3 regions of the Sodalis sp. RH15 genome follow, and region 2 is predicted to be linked to each of the others. Evidence: predicted binding sites of a transcription regulator. Region 2 holds the regulator's gene; each other region holds the start of a gene.
What was found. The regulator PurR, encoded in region 2, represses purine synthesis genes. The targets are predictions, from matches to a motif close to CANGCAAACGTTTGCNTG.
Positions count from the first base shown of each region.

Region 1: a site for PurR is predicted at 1,581-1,598, ahead of raiA (ribosome-associated translation inhibitor RaiA). Genes of this name have one in related genera too.
Region 3: a site for PurR is predicted at 1,832-1,849, ahead of carA (glutamine-hydrolyzing carbamoyl-phosphate synthase small subunit). Genes of this name have one in related genera too.

Region 1 covers NZ_CP178738.1:4,753,641-4,756,921, reverse strand. The annotation lists gene pheA (bifunctional chorismate mutase/prephenate dehydratase) at 1-733, opposite strand, end outside; Phe leader region at 759-884, opposite strand; gene pheL (pheA operon leader peptide PheL) at 836-883, opposite strand; gene raiA (ribosome-associated translation inhibitor RaiA) at 1,026-1,358, opposite strand; gene bamD (outer membrane protein assembly factor BamD) at 1,630-2,361, opposite strand; gene rluD (23S rRNA pseudouridine(1911/1915/1917) synthase RluD) at 2,491-3,281, shown strand, end outside.
Region 2 covers NZ_CP178738.1:3,277,086-3,280,366, reverse strand. The annotation lists gene ACL2XO_RS14950 (C40 family peptidase) at 1-346, shown strand, start outside; gene ACL2XO_RS14945 (YnhF family membrane protein) at 372-461, opposite strand; gene purR (HTH-type transcriptional repressor PurR) at 661-1,677, shown strand; gene cfa (cyclopropane fatty acyl phospholipid synthase) at 2,105-3,256, shown strand.
Region 3 covers NZ_CP178738.1:4,971,744-4,975,024, reverse strand. The annotation lists gene ispH (4-hydroxy-3-methylbut-2-enyl diphosphate reductase) at 1-506, shown strand, start outside; gene dapB (4-hydroxy-tetrahydrodipicolinate reductase) at 785-1,606, shown strand; gene carA (glutamine-hydrolyzing carbamoyl-phosphate synthase small subunit) at 2,073-3,221, shown strand; gene carB (carbamoyl-phosphate synthase large subunit) at 3,236-3,281, shown strand, end outside.

The DNA of each region.
Region 1 (3,281 bases), 1.5 Mb from region 2:
AATTCAGCGCCGCCACTTTTTCCATGGCAGCGGCGGTGCTTTCGCAATATTCAATTTTCCACTGCGGATGGCGGGCGATAAATTGACTGCACTGCTGGAAGGGCTGCGGATGGCTGTACACCACCTCGATTTGCTCCAGGGTGCTCTCGCCGGCCACCAGCATGCAGTGATCGATAGGATTGGTCAGTTCCCCCACCAATGACAAATTGGTGTGCTGCAACAGATCGTAAACATCGTTGATTGAACCGGAACTGCTGTTTTCAATGGGCAGCACCCCGTAGTCGGCCTGACCGGTTTCCACCATCTGCACAATGTCGGTGAATTTCAGGCAGCCGCACTCTACCACCTGATCGAAATAACGCGCTCCGTATTGCCGCGCGGCCAAATGGGAGTAGGAGCCCTTCGGTCCGAGAAAGGCAATGCGCGCCGAGCGTTCAATGGTCTGGTTTAAATTCGATTGCAACAACGCCTGCTGCGTCAGCACCGAATCCTCGATAATCAGCTGGAACAGGCGCGTGACATAAAACCCGTCGAGATTGCGTTTTTTGCCTTCTTCCACCAACTGTCCGAGCATATCGCTCTCACGGCTTTTATCGCGAATGGGCCGGTGAGTGGTCAATTTGTTGCGCGCGACCTCCAGCGCCAGTTCGCGTCTTTCCGCCAGCAGCGACAATAGTTTCAAATCCAGCGCGCTGATGCGCTCCCGTAGCGCTAATAATGGGTTGTCACTCATATGTTTAGTTACCTTTCACGCCGTAATAAAAAAAGCCCCCTGTTGTCAGGAGGCTTTTTGTTCGTCTTCGCATTCTTTCTCACATGACGAGCTGCCTCCCATTCAGGGGAAGGTAAAAAAGAAGGCGAAGAAAAACGGGGTCATGTGCATTGTATCGGCTTAGTGATCTTTTGGAGTGTTTACAGTAACCGCTGGCTTTTCATTCTGTCAATATAAAACGCGCCGTTACGGCGCGTTGTGGGGTGTGACCCGTTATGCGGCGGGAGAAATCCTCCCGGGCCGCCCCTATCGGTTAGAAAACCGCCAGGTTGTTGTTGATCTTGACGCATTCGGTGGCGCGGCGGGCTTCGCCTTTATGCTGCACTTTATTGAGCTGCCGTTCCAGCTTGGTTATCAGCTCATTAATGGCGGCATACATATCCAGGTTACCGGCGCTGGCTACAAGCGGACCGTTTGGCGTGTTCAATGTGGCGTCAGCCACAAATCCCTGCGGTTGTTTTGAGAGGATTATATGAGGGTTTATCAATTGCGTCTGCCACTTGGCGAGCTTTGCCAGACGTTCTTCCACATGTTGACGAATGGCCGGGGTGATTTCCATTTGTTTGCTGGTAATATTGATAATCATATCACTGCCTCTCTGTGTTTTCCCGTCTACGTAATGCCAGCATACCCTCTCGAAGGGCAAAAAGTGTGATAAAGATCACTTTTTATCGGCGGTTCAACAGAGGCTAAGGGGTTTTGTGAACCGGTCTCAGAAAAGGACAATGGGGGCTTGAGAGTTGCCGGCGGATCGGTCATTATCGATGAGATGATTCAGATGCATTCTTGTCGCCGGCGCATGGCGACAAACGAAAACGGCAGCCTTGGCTGCCGTTTTACGTTCATGTAGGCGAGGTTCAGGCGGGATTGGCCTGGATAATCTTCGCTACCTTGTCAGCCTGGCCGGGCAGCCGCAGCTCTTCATAGGCGTTTTGCATTAACGGCAATGCTTGATGGGTTGCCTGGGTATCAGGGAAATCAACCATCATCTGCTCGACCCGGTTGACTACCGCCACATAGGCGCCGCGACGGGTGTAAAAACGCACCACCGCCAGCTCGTAGTTGGCGAGCCGGTCTTTAAGATAAACCAGACGTTTATTGGCATCCGTGGCATACTGGCTGTTAGGATAGCCGCGAATCAATTGGGTGAAGTCCCGGAAAGCCGCACGGGCATGTTCCGGATCGCGGTCGGAACGATCGATGCCGAAGAACCCTTGAATCATGCTGTCATCCAGCGCCATATCCGTCAGACCACGCATATACAGGACGTAATCGACGTTCGGATGTGTCGGGTTCAGACGCAGGAAGCGATCGATGGAGGCCTGGGCCAACGTGAGATCCGCCGATTTGTAATAGGCATAAATCAAATCAAGCTGAACCTGCTGCGCGTAAGGACCGAAGGGATAACGGTTATCCAGTGCTTCCAGTTCTTTGATGGCTCCTTTATAGTCGCCGTCCTGTAATCTCTGTTGTGCGGTGCTGTACAGCTCGGAGGGCGGATTATCAGGAACGGCATCCTTGGAACTGGAGCAACCGACCAGCATCAGGCTCAATGTGGCTGCTGCCACCAGATATTTCATACGCATCATGACGTTTTGCTTATCCTCAGAGTGTTATTCCGGGAGACTGTCCGTTAAGCTCCCGAATGAGACCAGCTACAATAGCATAATTCTAAACGGCATTGCCGTGAAAACCCAACGATAACGAAGAAGCTGCATATGGCACAACAACAACTCCTCACCGCGATGGTGAATGAATCACAACTTGGGCAACGGTTAGATCAGGCTTTGGCCGAATTGTTCCCTGATTATTCTCGCTCCCGTATAAAAATCTGGATCCTCGACAGCCGGGTCCGGGTGAACGGAAACGTGACCGCTACGCCCAAAGAGAAGGTTCTTGGCGGCGAAGCCATTGAAATCGACGCGATTATCGAGGAAGAAACCCGCTGGGCGGCGCAGGATATCGCGCTGAATATCGTGTACGAAGACGACGATATCCTGGTGATAAATAAACCCCGGGATCTGGTGGTGCATCCGGGGGCGGGCAATGCCGACGGCACCATTCTGAATGCGTTGCTGCATTATTATCCCGCCATCGCCGAAGTGCCCAGGGCCGGTATCGTACATCGGCTGGATAAAGATACCACCGGTCTGATGGTGGTGGCAAAAACCGTACCGGCGCAAACCCGGCTGGTGGAGTCATTGCAGGCGCGGGAAATCACCCGTGAATACGAAGCGGTGGCCATGGGGACCATGACCGCCGGCGGCACGGTGGAGCAGCCCATTTCCCGCCATCCCACCAAGCGTACCCATATGGCGGTGCATCCCATGGGCAAACCGGCGGTGACCCATTACCGCATCATGGAGCATTTCCGCGCCCATACCCGGCTGCGGCTGCGGCTGGAAACCGGACGTACCCACCAGATACGCGTTCATATGGCCTTTATCAACCATCCGCTGGTGGGGGATCCGCTCTATGGCGGCCGCCCCCGTCCCCCTAAAGGCGCCTC
Region 2 (3,281 bases):
CTGGGGCGGCATGTCGCCCAATACCGGGTTCGATTGCAGCGGCCTGATCTATTATGCTTATAAGGACGTGGTACGGATTCATATGCCCCGTACCGCCAATGAAATGTTCCATTTACGCGATGCGGCGCCGGTGAAGAAAGACGATCTGGAAAGCGGCGATTTGGTTTTCTTCCATATCACCAACCGCGGCGCGGCGGATCATGTGGGCGTTTATTTGGGCAACGGACGGTTTATCGAATCCCCCCGCACCGGCCGCGATATCCGCATCAGCTATCTGAATGAAGATTATTGGGCGGATCACTATGTCGGCGCCCGCCGGGTCGTGACGCCGAAAACCATTCGCTGAAAGGAAAAAAAGGCGCCTGGGCGCCTTAATTCATTACCGCGGTAAAGCTGAACGCAATGATCACCAGCAAGGAAAATACCGTGGTCATTAATGACAATTTGAAATCGCTGCTCATCACTTCTCCTTATCACTACACCTATCGCTGAACGGGATATCTTTACACCCGTAGGTTGTAAGCAGTGTCGCATAACCCGATTAAAAAAGCTTGCCGGGCAGCAACTCCCGAGCATATTTATCTTTATCGCTTTCACTTTAGTGCCGAATCAAGGAAAATTGGCGATTTATTTATTTCGGCGTACAGGAGTTCTACACGCATGGCAACCATTAAAGACGTGGCGAAACGCGCCGGGGTATCCACCACTACGGTGTCACATGTCATCAATAAGACGCGATTTGTGGCGCAAGAGACCAAGATCGCCGTTTTGGAGGCCATCGGGCAGCTGCACTATTCCCCCAGCGACGTGGCGCGCAGCCTTAAGATCAACCGCACAAAATCCATCGGCCTGCTGGCCAGCTCAAGCGAAGCGCCCTACTTCGCGGAAATTATCGAGTCGATTGAGCACCACTGTTTTGTGCGGGGATATACCCTTGTGCTGTGCAACTCCCATAACGATCTGAACAAACAGGGCGCCTATCTGGCGATGCTGGCGCAAAAACGGGTGGACGGGTTGCTGGTGATGTGCGCCGAATATCCCGAACCGTTGCTGAATATGCTGGAAGAGTATCGCCATATCCCCATGGTGGTCATGGATTGGGGCGAAGCTCGCCGGGATTTCACCGATACCATTATCGACAATGCCTTCGCCGGGGGTTACATGGCGACCCGCTATCTGATTTCCAGGGGGCATCGCGATATCGGCGCCATACCCGGCCAACTGGCGCGCAATACCGGGGGCGGCCGTCATCGCGGCTACCTGCGGGCCCTGGAAGAAGCCGGCATCGCCATTCCCCATCAATGGATTGTGCAGGGGGATTTCGAACCGGAATCCGGCTATCAGGCCATGAAACTCATTCTGTCCAGGCCGCAAAGGCCCACGGCGGTATTTTGCGGCGGTGATATCATGGCCATGGGTGCAATGTGCGCCATTGATGAAATGGGCATGAAGGTTCCCGATGACATCTCAATTATCGGTTATGATAATGTGCGCAATTCGTGCTTTTTTACCCCGTCATTGACTACCATTCATCAACCCAAAGAAGAGCTGGGCGAGGCCGCGCTGACCATGCTGCTGGACCGTATCACCAGCAAACGGGAAAACGCCAGGATTATCGAAGTGCATCCCGCCCTGATTGTACGCCGTTCGGTGGCCGACGGCCCGTTTCGCTCCTGAAGGGCGGCGCACGGCCTCCTGAGCCCCTTATCAAAGGTGATTCGCTCCCGAATGTAATAATATATTTCATACCGCCGAATGTGCCTGATGAGTTATTGTTTCGATAGGAAATCATTAACTTATCTGTGAAATACATTATTCTGTCAGCTATTGTCTAAACCGGAATGCAGGCTTATACTCAATATCGTTAACAAATATAACGAGTTGTCTAATAATTTTGCTTTAAAAGAATGTCGTGTTTTTACATGGCGTCATCCTATTTATGAAGCGCCCGTCTGACAAACAGTCTATTGGTGTTTTTTATATTCCTCTGTTTATTGTGGTACATCCGACACCACGGATACCCGTGGATGATTATAAAAGCCCGCAGGTATCGGCTACGCTTTTCCTGACGGGGTTATAACAGAAGAAAGGTGATGGAGAAGCTATGAGTTCCTCGTGTGTTGAAGACCTGAGCTTTCATGATAATGCTTGGTATCGAATCATCCATGAAATGCTTGCTGAGGCAGGTGTAAAGATCAACGGCGCAAGGCCGTTTGATATTCATGTCAAGAACCCGGAATTTTTTAAACGCGTGCTAGAGGACGGGTCATTGGGGTTGGGTGAAAGTTACATGGACGGCTGGTGGGAATGCGAGCGACTGGATATCTTTTTTCAGCGCGTTTTAAGAGCCGGTTTGGAAAATAAGCTTCCCCGGCATTTCAAGGATGTTATGCGCGTTGCCGCCGCGCGGCTCATGAATCTTCAGTCTAAAAAACGGGCTTGGATTGTCGGCAAAGAGCATTATGACTTGGGTAATGACCTGTTCAGCCTGATGCTGGATCCCTATATGCAGTATTCGTGCGGCTATTGGAACAAGGCCACCACCCTGGAGGAAGCGCAGCAGGACAAGCTCAGGATGATCTGCGAAAAGCTGCAGTTAAGACCGGGCATGACGCTGCTGGATGTGGGCTGCGGCTGGGGCGGGCTTGCCGCTTATGCGGCCAAGAACTACGGTGTTTCGGTTCAGGGGGTGACTATCTCCGCTGAACAGCAGAAACTGGCGCAGGATCGCTGCGAAGGTTTGGACGTCACTATCTCGCTGCAGGATTACCGCGACCTCAACGTGCAATTCGACCGTATCGTTTCGGTGGGCATGTTTGAGCACGTAGGTCCGAAAAACTACGCCACCTATTTCGACGTCATTGATCGCAACCTGAAACGCGACGGCCTTTTCCTGCTCCATACCATCGGCTCCAACCAGACCGATATGAACGTGGACCCCTGGATCGACAAGTACATCTTCCCTAATGGCTGCCTCCCTTCCGTGCAGCATATCGCGCGGGCCAGCGAGAAGCATTTTGTTATGGAGGACTGGCATAATTTCGGTGCCGATTATGACAAAACGCTAATGGCCTGGTATGAACGTTTTCTCGCCGCCTGGCCGACGTTATCGGGAAATTACTCGGATCGATTTTTCCGGATGTTCTGCTACTACCTGAATGCCTGTGCCGGCGCTTTTCGCGCCCGTAACATCCATTTATGGCAGGTATTGTTCAGCCCGCAAGGGGTTGAAGGCGGGATTCGTGTGCCCCGCTAAACGTCCATTGCGGTACGTTCTTTTG
Region 3 (3,281 bases), 1.7 Mb from region 2:
ATGTCCGCAAGCTACAGGTCAAGGACGAGGCCAATCTCACGTTCATGACCCAGACCACGCTTTCCGTCGACGATACCTCCGAGGTTATCGATGCGCTGCGTGAACGCTTTCCCCAGATCATCGGGCCGCGTAAGGACGATATCTGCTACGCCACCACCAATCGCCAGGAAGCAGTGCGGGACTTGGCGTCCGAGGCGGACATCGTGCTGGTGGTGGGCTCAAGAAACTCCTCCAACTCCAACCGGCTGGCGGAACTGGCCCAACGGGCGGGTAAGCCGGCCTATCTCATCGATACCGCCGCGGATATCCAGGAGAGCTGGCTGCGGGGCATGGCGGTGGTGGGCGTGACCGCCGGGGCCTCTGCGCCGGATGTGCTGGTGAAGGCGGTGATTGAGCGTTTACGTGCCTTGGGCGGCGTAGATGTCGAGGAGCGCCAGGGACGGGAAGAGAACATCGTGTTCGAAGTGCCGAAAGAACTGCGGGTAAAAGTGCAGATTGTGGAATAAGCCGGACGACTATCCCATTGTGCTAAAAAACCCGCTCGGGGTTAAAGCGTACAGGGACGTATTTACAGCAGGGTTGCCGTTTCGCTACGATCCGGCATCTTGTTCCCACTGGACACCTTGTTTTTCAGTCAAATGAATAAAAATTCATTTTACCCTGAGTCATTTCCGCTAATATCCCTCCTTTTTTATCATATTATCCTTATCACCGGTTAAATAAACTGGCGGCGGCCGGCGCCTCCGGTTAACCTGACACTGATTTTTCACTTAGCAGAGAGAGCATGGATATGACACCAATCCGCATAGCCGTCGTCGGGGCAGGGGGCCGCATGGGCCGGCAATTGATCCAGGCGGTGCAACAATCTCAATCCGCTTGCCTGGGGGCGGCGATTGAGCGTGAAGGCTCAAGCCTGATGGGTACCGATGCCGGTGAACTGGCGGGTTTAGGTCATATTGATGTCAGGGTCGGCCATAGTCTGGACGCGGTAAAAGACCGGTTTGACATATTGATTGATTTTACCCGCCCCGAAGGCACCCTGGAATACCTGGCTTTTTGCCAAACCCATGGCAAAGGCATGATTATCGGCACCACCGGCTTTGATGAGGGGCAAAAAGACCTCATTCAACAGGCGTCCCGGGATATTCCCATTGTTTTTGCCGCTAATTTCAGCGTCGGCGTGAACGTAATGCTAAAGTTGCTTGAAAAGACCGCCCGGGTGATGGGTGAGTATTGCGACATCGAAATAATCGAGGCGCATCACCGTCATAAGGTGGATGCCCCCTCCGGTACCGCCCTTGCCATGGGCGAAACCATTGCCGGAGCCTTGGGACGCCAGCTGAAGGATTGCGCCGTGTACAGCCGCGAGGGCCATACCGGCGAGCGTAAGCCCCATACCATCGGCTTTGCCACCGTGCGCGCGGGTGATATAGTGGGTGAGCATACGGCGATGTTTGCGGATATCGGTGAGCGGGTAGAGATAAGCCATAAGGCTTCCAGCCGCATGACCTTTGCCAATGGCGCCGTTCGCGCGGCGATATGGCTGAATGGTAAAAAAGCCGGGCTCTATAATATGGCGGATGTGCTCGATCTCGGTAATTTATAGACAGAAAAAAATATATATGTGAATGATGTATTTTTATGTCTATGATTTTAATAAGATATATTTTGTCATTTTTTAAAATATTTTAATAATATACGCTTGCCTGTTTTTTTTCATCAAAATCGTTATAAATAGCGTTTTTAAGAAGTATTTTTCATCAAAACCTTCTCGTTCCCGCCAAAAACGTTCCTGGCGGGAAAATGCTTCATTGATATTCCCTGTTTTTGTCAGGCAACCGATTACTTTTGCTCTTTTACAGAGCTTTTTAACCGGTTCGCTCTGCTTAACAGGTGAAATGACGATTAATTGAATGAATTATTGTTGCGGGGGTAGACAAGTGCCCTATGCATCATTAAAATGCGCCCAATTTGCCAAAAATCCACCTTGAAGGTGTTTTTTGCATTGATTTAGACCGTTAAATCTGAATTAATATGCAAATACAATGACTGAATATTCCTTGGAGGGTGTTTTGATAAAGTCAGCGCTATTGGTTCTGGAAGACGGAACCCAATTCCACGGTCGGGCCATCGGGGCGGAGGGTACGGCAGTGGGGGAAGTGGTCTTCAACACCTCGATGACCGGATATCAAGAAATTCTCACCGATCCCTCCTACTCCCGCCAAATCGTTACTCTCACTTATCCCCATATCGGCAATGTCGGCACTAATCCAGAAGATGAAGAATCCTCCTGCATTCAGGCCGAGGGCCTGGTTATCCGGGACTTGCCGCTGATAGCGAGCAATTTCCGCAGCACCGGCTCCCTGTCTGACTATCTTAAAAAGAATAACGTAGTGGGCATCGCCGATATCGATACGCGTAAACTGACCCGGCTGCTGCGGGAGAAAGGGGCGCAAAACGGCTGTATCATCGCAGGCGATGCTCCCGATGCCGGGCTGGCGCTGCAAAAAGCGCGGCAATTCCCGGGTCTCAAGGGCATGGATCTGGCAAAGGAAGTCAGCACCACCGAACAATATCCCTGGACCCAGGGCAGCTGGCGTCTTGAAGGCGGCCTGCCGGCCCCTGCTTGCGCCGACTCACTGCCGTTCCATGTGGTGGCTTACGATTACGGCATAAAACGCAATATCATGCGCCTTCTGGTGGATCGCGGCTGCCGCCTGACGGTGGTGCCGGCGCAGACCCCGGCGGCGGACGTCCTGGCAATGAACCCGGACGGCATCTTCCTGGCGAACGGTCCCGGCGATCCGGAGCCTTGCGATTACGCTATCGCCGCCATTAAAACCTTTCTTGAAACCGACATACCGGTGTTCGGCATCTGCCTGGGGCATCAGCTGCTGGCGCTGGCCAGCGGCGCCAAGACCCTGAAAATGAAATTCGGCCACCACGGCGGCAACCATCCGGTGAAGGATTTGGACGCCAACCGGGTAATGATAACCGCGCAGAACCATGGTTTCGCCGTGGATGAAACGTCGCTGCCGCCTACGCTGCGGGTCACTCATGTCTCGCTGTTCGACGGTTCGCTGCAGGGCATTTGCCGCACCGATAAACCGGCGTTCAGCTTCCAGGGGCACCCGGAGGCCAGCCCCGGCCCCCATGACGCGGGTCCGCTGTTCGATCACTTTATAGAATTGATTAAGTCATATCGTTCTCAGGCGAAATAATCAGGAGCCAAGCAATGCCAAAACGTACAGATTTAACCAGTATCCTGATTCTGGGTGCCG